4 regions of the Janthinobacterium sp. Mn2066 genome follow, and region 1 is predicted to be linked to each of the others. Evidence: predicted binding sites of a transcription regulator. Region 1 holds the regulator's gene; each other region holds the start of a gene.

Region 1 (2,201 bases):
CCAAGCTTGCCTGACTGAAGCGGCCTGAAATTTCGCCAGCGGCAAGCGCGGCAAGTTCAAACTCGGTCAAACGGGCAATACCGGCCTCCATTTGCTGCGAACTGTGTTGCAATACTGCATTCACAATCGGCACGCCTGCCGGGGTGTAGCGCAATGTTTCGCGCTCGGCAATGATGGCGGTAACTTGTAGCTGGTTCAGCGCAGGTCCTGTCAAGAATTAAGCGGCGACGGCTGGAGCAGCTGCTGGTGCTTCGGTGCGGTGGCTTTTGGCCGCGTCTTCACGTTGTACCGATTTCATCATCGGCGAAGGAGCTGTTTCAGCTTTCTTCATTTTAACGGTCAGGTGACGCAACACGGCATCATTGAATTTGAATGCTGTTTCCAACTCGACCAGGGTCTCGTTGTCGCATTCGATGTTCAGGCAGATGTAGTGTGCTTTAGGCAGTTTCTGGATCGAGTAAGCCATTTGACGGCGGCCCCAATCTTCCACGCGGTGTACCGAACCGCCGCGGGTGGTTACGCTGGCTTTGTAGCGTTCGATCATCGCGGGCACTTGCTCGCTTTGGTCCGGATGGACGATAAAGACTATTTCATAATGACGCATGCAAACTCCTTCAGGTCGGATTGATAATCGCCCACCTCGGCGTCAAGACGAGTGTGGGAAGGTCAGCCGAAGATTATAACCGCTCTTGGCAAACTATTCAACCATTCCCTGTTTCGCGCCCGCCAACACTGCCGCGCCGACAGTTTTCCTGGAAAATCCGTCAAAAAGCCTGAAATAGACTTGCATAGTCGGCGATACTGTACAAAAATACAGACTGTTCATATAGACAGCATTTCACGATGCCCCCAACCCCATGATCAAGCTGACAGCACGACAAGAACAAATCCTGAACCTGATCAAGGACGCGATTGAAAACACGGGCTTCCCACCGACCCGCGCCGAGATCGCCACCGAATTGGGTTTCAAATCGGCCAATGCGGCCGAAGAGCATTTACAGGCGCTGGCACGCAAGGGCGCCATCGAAATTTCGCCCGGCACGTCGCGCGGCATCCGCCTGATCGGCGCCGCCGCAGCCGAACCGCTGCCGGCCAAGGTACCGGCCGCGCTGCTGATGTCCCTGCCGCTGATCGGCCGGGTGGCGGCCGGCTCGCCCATCCTGGCAGAAGAAAACCTGGAAGCGAGCTACAACGTCGACCCGGCCCTGTTCTCGGCCAAACCCGACTTCCTGCTGAAAGTGCGCGGCTGGTCCATGCGCGACGCCGGCATCATGGATGGCGACTTGCTGGCCGTCAAAAAGATCGACAGTGCCAAGAATGGCCAGATCGTGGTGGCCCGCATCGGCGACGAAGTCACCGTCAAGCGCTACAAGAAGACTGGCGCCATGATCGAACTGTTCCCGGAAAACCCGGACTTCAAGGTGATTACCGTCTCGCCGGAAGATGAGTTTGCCCTGGAAGGTCTCGCAGTCGGACTGATGCGCAGCTGGCACTGATTGGGCACACCTTCATAAACCCACTGCGCAGCCCACTCTCGGGCATCCGTTGCTCGCCATACCGAATGTATGGCTGCGCTACTCAACCCGATATCGGGCTTGCTCGCTACGGTTTCTGAAGGCGCGGCAACGTTGCCATATCGCGAGCAAAAAAGGGCCGCAACATGGCTGTTGCGGCCCTTTTTTATTGCCCGGACGTTTTATACGTCCAGCGCCTGACGGAAGTCTTCCAGCAAGTCCGCCTCGTCTTCAATACCAACTGAAACACGGATCAACGATTCGGCGATGCCCATGCTGGCGCGGCGCTCGGCGCCCATTTCATAAAAAATCGTGTGGGCGACGGGGATCACCAGGGTGCGCGTGTCGCCCAGGTTGCTGGCGGGAATCGCCAGATTCAAACGATTGAGGAAATCGAAGCAATCGATGCCGTCTTTCAGTTCAAAACTGAACAGCGAACCATAGCTGCGGAACAGCTCGCTGGCGATGCCATGCTGTGGATGGCCCGCCAGGCCAGGGTAATGCACGGCCGCCACGCGCGGATCGGCCGCCAGCATGGTCGCCAAGGCCAGCGCGTTGGAGCAGGTGCGGTCCATGCGCAAGGCCATGGTTTCTGCGCCCACGGAGATGTGGTGCGCCGCTTCCGGTCCCAGCGAAGCGCCGAAGTCGCGCAGGGCCTTGGCGCGGATTTGCGCGATGCCCCACTGG
Region 2 (2,201 bases), on a different contig from region 1:
CGCGCAGGCGGCAGCAAGCCGACCGGCAGCCGGTCGAGCCGGCGCGCCAGGCTCGCCATGCCCAGCACCCGGCCAGCGTCCGCGTTCGCCAGTAGCCAGGCGCCCCTTGCCGTCGGCGCGCACGACAGCGTCGCCGTGTAGCCCAACGCGTGCAGGCTGGCCGCGATCTGCCGGCACAAGGCGCGCACGCCGCCGAACAGACGCAGGCTGGCCCCCGCATCGACCAATAAGGTGGCCTCTTCGCCGTGTGCCACCAGCGGCGAAAACTGCAGCAGCGCCAGCGCCACTTCCTGCAAGGCCTGCGCCTCCAGCGCGGGCGAACGCTCGAACAAACGTGCCTGCGGCGCCAGCATCAGCACGCCGCCGCGCCGCATGCCAGGCTTGATCCCCGCCTGGCGGGCCTGCGGCGACAGGGCCATGACTTGCTCCTGCTCCAACACCACGCCGAGCGTGTCAGCCGACCAGTTCGGGCAAAAGACTTCGAGCGGGAGCCGGGGCAGGCAAAGGCCGATCCAGAGACGCATGGCGCTGCAGTAAAGAAGGAGGTTGCAAAGGCAGGAACAGCGGCGCATCGCGCTGCGGTCCCCGGCGTTTGATAAAGCCAATCTCGATGCCGCCGGCTGCCGGGCGCAGCGACAGGCGCAGCGGCGCCGGCGAGGCATCCTGGGCGCCATGCAGTGGGCGCAACATGCAGAACAGGGTATTGCCGCCCTGCGCCGCCAGGTGCAAGCGGCGCAAGCTGTCGCTGCGCACATGTTGCTGCCAGAACAGCAAAGCGCCACAACTGCCGCTGCGCAAGATATTTTCCGCCGCCCACAAGGCATCCTTGCTGCCGCTACTGCGCAGCCACAGCAGTTGCGATGGCGCCAGCCCCAGCGCCGCCAGGGCCAGCGCCTGCGGCGGATGGGGTGGCTGCAACAGTACAATCGGCAAACCATGCAGCTGGGCCAGCGCCGGCGCCAGCAGGCGCAGCTCGCCACACCCCGCTTGCTGCAGCAGCAAGTCGATCAGGCAGCCACCGGGCCAGCCGCCGCCAGGCAGTTGCGCGGACAGCGCGGCAAAGCCCGTGTCCAGGCAGCGCGTGGCCGCGTGGCCCAGTTGCGAGGCACGCCACAGCGATGGGTGCAAGGCTTCCGGCGCGGCCATCAAGGCGGAATGTTGCATAAAAGAATCCAAACAAAATACTGTATGCATATACAGTACTATCCAGTTCCGCTTTTGGCAAGGCTTATCTGCAATCGTACTCGCGCCAGCCCACCCCATAGCGCCGAAAAACGCCGTTTTATGTGGCGTTTGCTGTAACATGGGTGTTCTCCTTACCGCCTGGAAATGCACCGGACGGCTCCCATTTTTCCATAAGGAAAACGCATTTGACTACCATACAATTGATCAGCGCCATCATCTTCGGCCTGGCCCTGCTGCACACCTTCGCCGCCAAATCGTTTGAAGTGCTGGCCCACCGCCACCCCCGCCATGCGGGCTTGCTGCATTTGCTGGGCGAGGTGGAAGTGGTGTTCGGCTTCTGGGCGTTTATCCTGATCATCGTGATGGCCTTCGTGTCGGGCGGCGCGGCCGCCGTCGACTATGCCGAATCGCGCCACTACACGGAACCGCTGTTCGTCTTCGTGGTGATGGTGGTGGCGGCCTCGCGCCCCGTGCTGGACGCCGTGCAGCGCTTGCTCAAGGGCGTGGCGCGCGTGATGCCGCTGCGCACGGAACTGGCCCTGGTCTGGCTGGGCCTGGCGCTGGTGCCGCTGACCGGTTCCCTGATCACGGAACCAGCCGCCATGACCCTGGCAGCGCTGATGCTGGCGCCGCAAATCTTTCGCCCCGGCATCCCTGAATGGCTGAAATACGGCGCCTTGGGCGTGCTGTTCGTCAACGTGTCCATCGGCGGCACGCTCACCTCCTATGCCGCGCCGCCCGTGCTGATGGTGGCCACCACCTGGAACTGGGACAGCGCCTACATGGCGGCCCACTTCGGCTGGAAGGCGGCCGTCGCCGTGCTGGTCAACGCGACCGGCGTGAGCTTGTTGCTGCGCAAATATCTGCACAGCAATACCTCCGACATCAAGCCGAAGGCGGGCGATGTCGAACTGCCGAAAGTGCCGCTGATCATCAGCGTCGTGCACCTGGCCGTGCTGGCTGCCGTGGTGGCGCTGGCCCACCACCCGGTGCTGTTCATCGGCCTGTTCCTGTTC
Region 3 (2,201 bases), on a different contig from region 1:
GTGCGTTTGCAGCCATTGCTGGAATAGCGGATTGACTTCCCAGGGCAAACGCAGCACCACGTAATGGGCGTGGATGGCGCCCGCATCGCGCACGGCTTCCAGCAGTTTTTCAATTTCCGGCTCCGTCACGAAAGGGATGATGGGCGCAATGCTGACACCGACGGGAATGCCCGCGTCCGTCAAGGTGCGGATGGTGCGCAGCCGCCGCGCCGGGGCCGCCGCGCGCGGCTCCAGCGTACGCGCAATCGCCGGGTCCAGGGTGGTCATGGTGATGGCGACGGCCGCCAGGCGCTTGGCCGCCATCGGCGCCAGCAAATCGATATCGCGTTCGATCAGGGACGACTTGGTGATCAGGGCCACCGGATGCGCACATTCATCGAGCACTTCCAGCACCCTGCGCGTGAGCCGCCACTCGCGCTCGCAGGGCTGGTAAGCGTCTGTGTTGACGCCCAGCGCGATCGATTCCGGAACATAGCCTGGCTTGGCCAGCTCGCGCCGCAGCAGCTCGGGCGCATTCTCCTTGGCGAAAAGCTTGCTTTCAAAGTCCAGCCCCGGCGACAGGCCCAGGTAGCTATGGGTCGGCCTGGCGAAGCAATAAATACAGCCATGCTCGCAGCCACGGTAAGGATTGAGCGACACACTGAACGGCAAATCAGGCGAAGCGTTGCGCGTCAGGATGGTGCGCGCCTGCTCGGCCGTGACTTGCGTCTTCCAGGCGGCCGCTGCGGATTCAGGCGCTTGTCCATCGTCATCCAGCAAACCCCAGCCATCGTCGAAACCGTCCCGCGCATGGACTTCATAGCGGCCCTGCAGATTGGAGATGGCGCCACGCCCCTTGCGCGCCTTGAGCGATGGCGGCGGCAACATGACTTGTCCGGCATCGTAGTCATCGTGCTCTGGAAGGAATGCTTTCATGAACGGCCTCATTTACTGTATATCCATACAGTATACTATGCCGTTGTCAACGCAAGATCAAGGACTGTTCTTCAGCGTTTTATTTGATGTATATCATCTGGAAAACTAACGTCAAGCGGCTTGGGCCTGACGCAGCAAGGACCTGCCGCAAAATTGCTCCATCTGTTCAATTGCGGCCATTGCCGCCGCGTCGGACAAGCCGATGCCGAATGGATAGGCGCCGGCCCTGGTGTGGAACATCAGTCTTGCACCGCCCAGTGTCACCTCTTCTTTGTCAGCCTTGGGACGCAAGAAAATATGCTTGCCGGAAATTATCGCATGCTCTCCAGCGCAAGATAGGGTCGTGGGTATTGATCGCGATGGAACGTCAAGTATTGTCGATAGCAGGCGTGACATAGCTCAACTGCTGCGCCACAAAACCGTCAAACGCATCGATCAGGGGAACAAAGCGGGCTTCCTCATGCTCCAACTGCATCAGGGCATAACAAGTCGCTTCCAGGGTTGATAGCTGGTCCGGCGCATGCGCCTTGCGGATCAAATAGTGCGAAGCGGGCGTATCGCGCAGGGGCAGGCGCGGCAAGCGCTGCAGTTGGGGGTTCAGGTACAGCATCTTGCGGCTCTTGCGCCAGGTGGCGTCCAGCACGACAAGGCGCAATTGCGACAAGTCGTCCAGCACGGCAGGGTCGAGGTCGGGTGGCGGTGCGATGCCCAGGGAACGGTCGCCCGGGGTATCGGGATACAGCAAGACGTTGTACTTGCCTGCGAGCAAGGTATCAAGCTCGTTGGAGGCGAAACTTTCGCCGGTCAGCAAACGGCTGTTGGGCAGGCTCAGGTGCAGCAAACGGGCACTGCCTTTGGCATTGCGTACTTCCAACGGGTGCTGCAGGATCAGCACGTCCACCGTGTGTTGCACGGGAGCTATCCAGCGGCAAATGCAGCTGGAGACGGCGCGCAGGCAGGCTGGGCAGCGTGGACGTTTATTCGGGTCAGGGGTCATGCTGGTGGTCATGGCAGGGCGCTTGCGGTATTTTTAAGCCGCGATTGTAGCGCCCGCACCATGCCGGGGGAGCGTCTCTGCCATTTAAATCTGTCGCAAATCTGCCGCTTAAGCGGGCGATTAAAACTCTTCCCACTCGTCGGCACCGGAAACGACGGGCGCTTTGGCTTTGCGGACACGGGCCGTATCGAGCTTCGTCACCGTTGCCTGGGGAGCGGGCACGGCGGGCCGCGCAGGCACAGCAGTGCGCGCGACATGGCGTACCTGCGCCTGTGCGGCATCAAGCTTG
Region 4 (2,201 bases), on a different contig from region 1:
CACTTGATTCTAGTGCCAATATTTCATGTCTCACCAGCAATAATTTGTTTTGTTGTCACAAATTAAGTGCGACTGTTGTTTCTTTGTTGCCCCGTTTTTTTATCTGCATCAGCGTGGTGCGTTATTGCGACTTAATCACTATTTAAGTGCTTGTTTGCACCATGCCGCCTACCCAGATTTCGCCGGGCTTGTATTGTGCCTGGATCAAACAGGGTTGCTGCGTCACATGGCCTTGCGACAGGCTCAGCGACTGTTGCAGATGCAGTGCCAGTGCGCCCGCCGCCACGCCGGTAGCGCTGTCTTCCAGCGCGGGATCGAGATGGTTGAAGTTGCGCCCTTCGTATTGATTATCGCCAATATGGCAATACACATAGCAGCCGCTGACCTTGTTTAAGCCTCCCCAGTCGGCAATCAATTCCAGGTTCGGCCGCAGTGCGCGCAGGGTGGTGCGGTCGGCCACTTCCAGCAGCAGCTTGGGACTGCCCACCGAGACGATGGCGGGCGGCGACACCAGGTGCATATGCTGGCCCATCAGTTCCGACGGGATATGCCGCTCCAGATTCACGGTGGGCGACTGCTGCGGCGCCAGGCCGATCAGATAGCCGTCGGCGCTGCGTACCAGCCGCAGCGCCTGGCCGCGCATGGCCGTCGTCACCGTCATGGTCTCTGGCGCGTCCGCTGCACCCAGCAAGATATGCGTGGCCGCCAGGGTCGCATGCAGGCACAAGGGGCTGCGCGTGTGCGGATAAAAATAATCGAGCACGATGGCGCCGTCGGGCTGGCGGTCGATGTAGACGCAGGCGCTGACATTGCGTTCGAGTGCATAGGCCTGGCGCGCCGTTTCATTGCTGTGGTCGTTTTCAACCACCAGCGCAGGATTGCCGCCGCCAGCTTCGGCGCCGAAACATTTCAGGAGATGGACAGTCATGGTGGATGATGGTCGGTGGCGTTAAGGGGTAGGGTCTCAGCATAAACGAAAAGTCGCTTTTCGGATGCGTATAATATACTGTGTTTATATACAGTATTGAGGTGCATCATGTCGGGCGCAGGCTTACCGGATTATGCTGAGTTATTCTGCTTGACCAATTTCAGCTTCCTGCATGGGGCTTCGCATGCGCATGAGCTGGTGGCGCGTGCCGTGCAACTGGGCTACCAGGCGCTGGCCATTACAGACGAATGCTCCTTGGCCGGCGTGGTACGGGCCCATGCAACGGCCAAGCGGGCCGGCTTGCCTTTGATTATCGGTGCGCACTTTCATTTGACGCAGGCTGACGGCAGCCCGGGTCTGTCCTTGCTGGCGCTGGTGCAAGACCGCGAGGGCTATGGCAATTTATCCGAGCTGATCACCATGGCGCGCACGCGCGCGGCCAAGGGACGTTATCTGCTGACGGCTGACGATTTTGCCGCGCCGTCGCCCGGGTTTTCTCATTTGCAAGGTTTGCCTGGCTGTTTGATGATCTTGCTGCCCAGCTATCCGGCACAGCCGGAAACCGTGTCTGCACAGGCAGCGTGGATGGCTGCCACCTTTGGCCCAGGGCGTTGCTGGATAGGCTTGAATCTGTTGCAGCGGGCACAGGACGATGCGCACCGCATGAGCGTGCTCGATGCTGGTCAGGCGCTGGGTTTGCCGGTGGTCGCTGTCGGCCATGTATGCATGCATGTGCGCTCGCGCAAGCCTTTGCTCGACACCTTGTGCGCGATCCGGGTGGGCAAGCCGGTGGGCGAGTGCGGTTATGCGCTGGCGCAAAATGCCGAGCAGCATTTGCGTGCGCGCGTGCGCCTGGCCAATCTCTACCCGCCGCAGGCGCTGGCGGAAACCTTGCGCATCGCCAGGCTATGTAGCTTTTCGCTCGATAGCCTGAAGTATGAATATCCCGATGAACTGGTGCCTGCCGGCCACACGCCAGCCAGTTATTTGCGTCAAGAAACGTATGCGGGTGCGCGCGGCCGCTTTCCCTTGGGCATACCAGCGCTGGTGCAGGAGCAGATCGAGCAGGAACTGGAACTGATCGCCGACCTTGGCTACGAAGCGTATTTTTTGACGGTGTACGACATCGTGCGCTTTGCCCGCTCGCAAGACATCTTGTGCCAGGGGCGGGGATCGGCCGCCAACTCGGCCGTCTGTTATTGCCTGCACATCACGGAAGTGGATCCGGCGCGCGGCAATTCCCTGGTCGGGCGTTTCATGTCGCGCGAGCGCA

The links. The regulator LexA, encoded in region 1, represses DNA repair genes until DNA is damaged. The targets are predictions, from matches to a motif close to ACTGTATNNNNATACAGT.
Region 2: imuA (translesion DNA synthesis-associated protein ImuA) is a predicted target of LexA. The motif match lies at 1,184-1,201, and genes of this name have one in related genera.
Region 3: ACL9RI_RS09575 (PA0069 family radical SAM protein) is a predicted target of LexA. The motif match lies at 930-947, and genes of this name have one in related genera.
Region 4: ACL9RI_RS03285 (error-prone DNA polymerase) is a predicted target of LexA. The motif match lies at 1,006-1,023, and genes of this name have one in related genera.

The regions. Positions count from the first base shown of each region.
Region 1 is NZ_JBMOUF010000015.1:118,758-120,958, reverse strand. Features, by position in the region: gene priB (primosomal replication protein N) at 1-199, opposite strand, end outside; gene rpsF (30S ribosomal protein S6) at 218-604, opposite strand; gene lexA (transcriptional repressor LexA) at 858-1,496, shown strand; gene ACL9RI_RS24910 (cystathionine gamma-synthase family protein) at 1,697-2,201, opposite strand, start outside.
Region 2 is NZ_JBMOUF010000001.1:712,124-714,324, reverse strand. Features, by position in the region: gene ACL9RI_RS03165 (Y-family DNA polymerase) at 1-524, opposite strand, end outside; gene imuA (translesion DNA synthesis-associated protein ImuA) at 454-1,164, opposite strand; gene ACL9RI_RS03155 (putative Na+/H+ antiporter) at 1,371-2,201, shown strand, end outside.
Region 3 is NZ_JBMOUF010000004.1:234,043-236,243, forward strand. Features, by position in the region: gene ACL9RI_RS09575 (PA0069 family radical SAM protein) at 1-915, opposite strand, end outside; gene ACL9RI_RS09580 (hypothetical protein) at 1,027-1,206, opposite strand; gene ACL9RI_RS09585 (tRNA-uridine aminocarboxypropyltransferase) at 1,283-1,924, opposite strand; gene ACL9RI_RS09590 (methyl-accepting chemotaxis protein) at 2,033-2,201, opposite strand, start outside.
Region 4 is NZ_JBMOUF010000001.1:740,164-742,364, forward strand. Features, by position in the region: gene ACL9RI_RS03280 (PhzF family phenazine biosynthesis protein) at 143-928, opposite strand; gene ACL9RI_RS03285 (error-prone DNA polymerase) at 1,037-2,201, shown strand, end outside.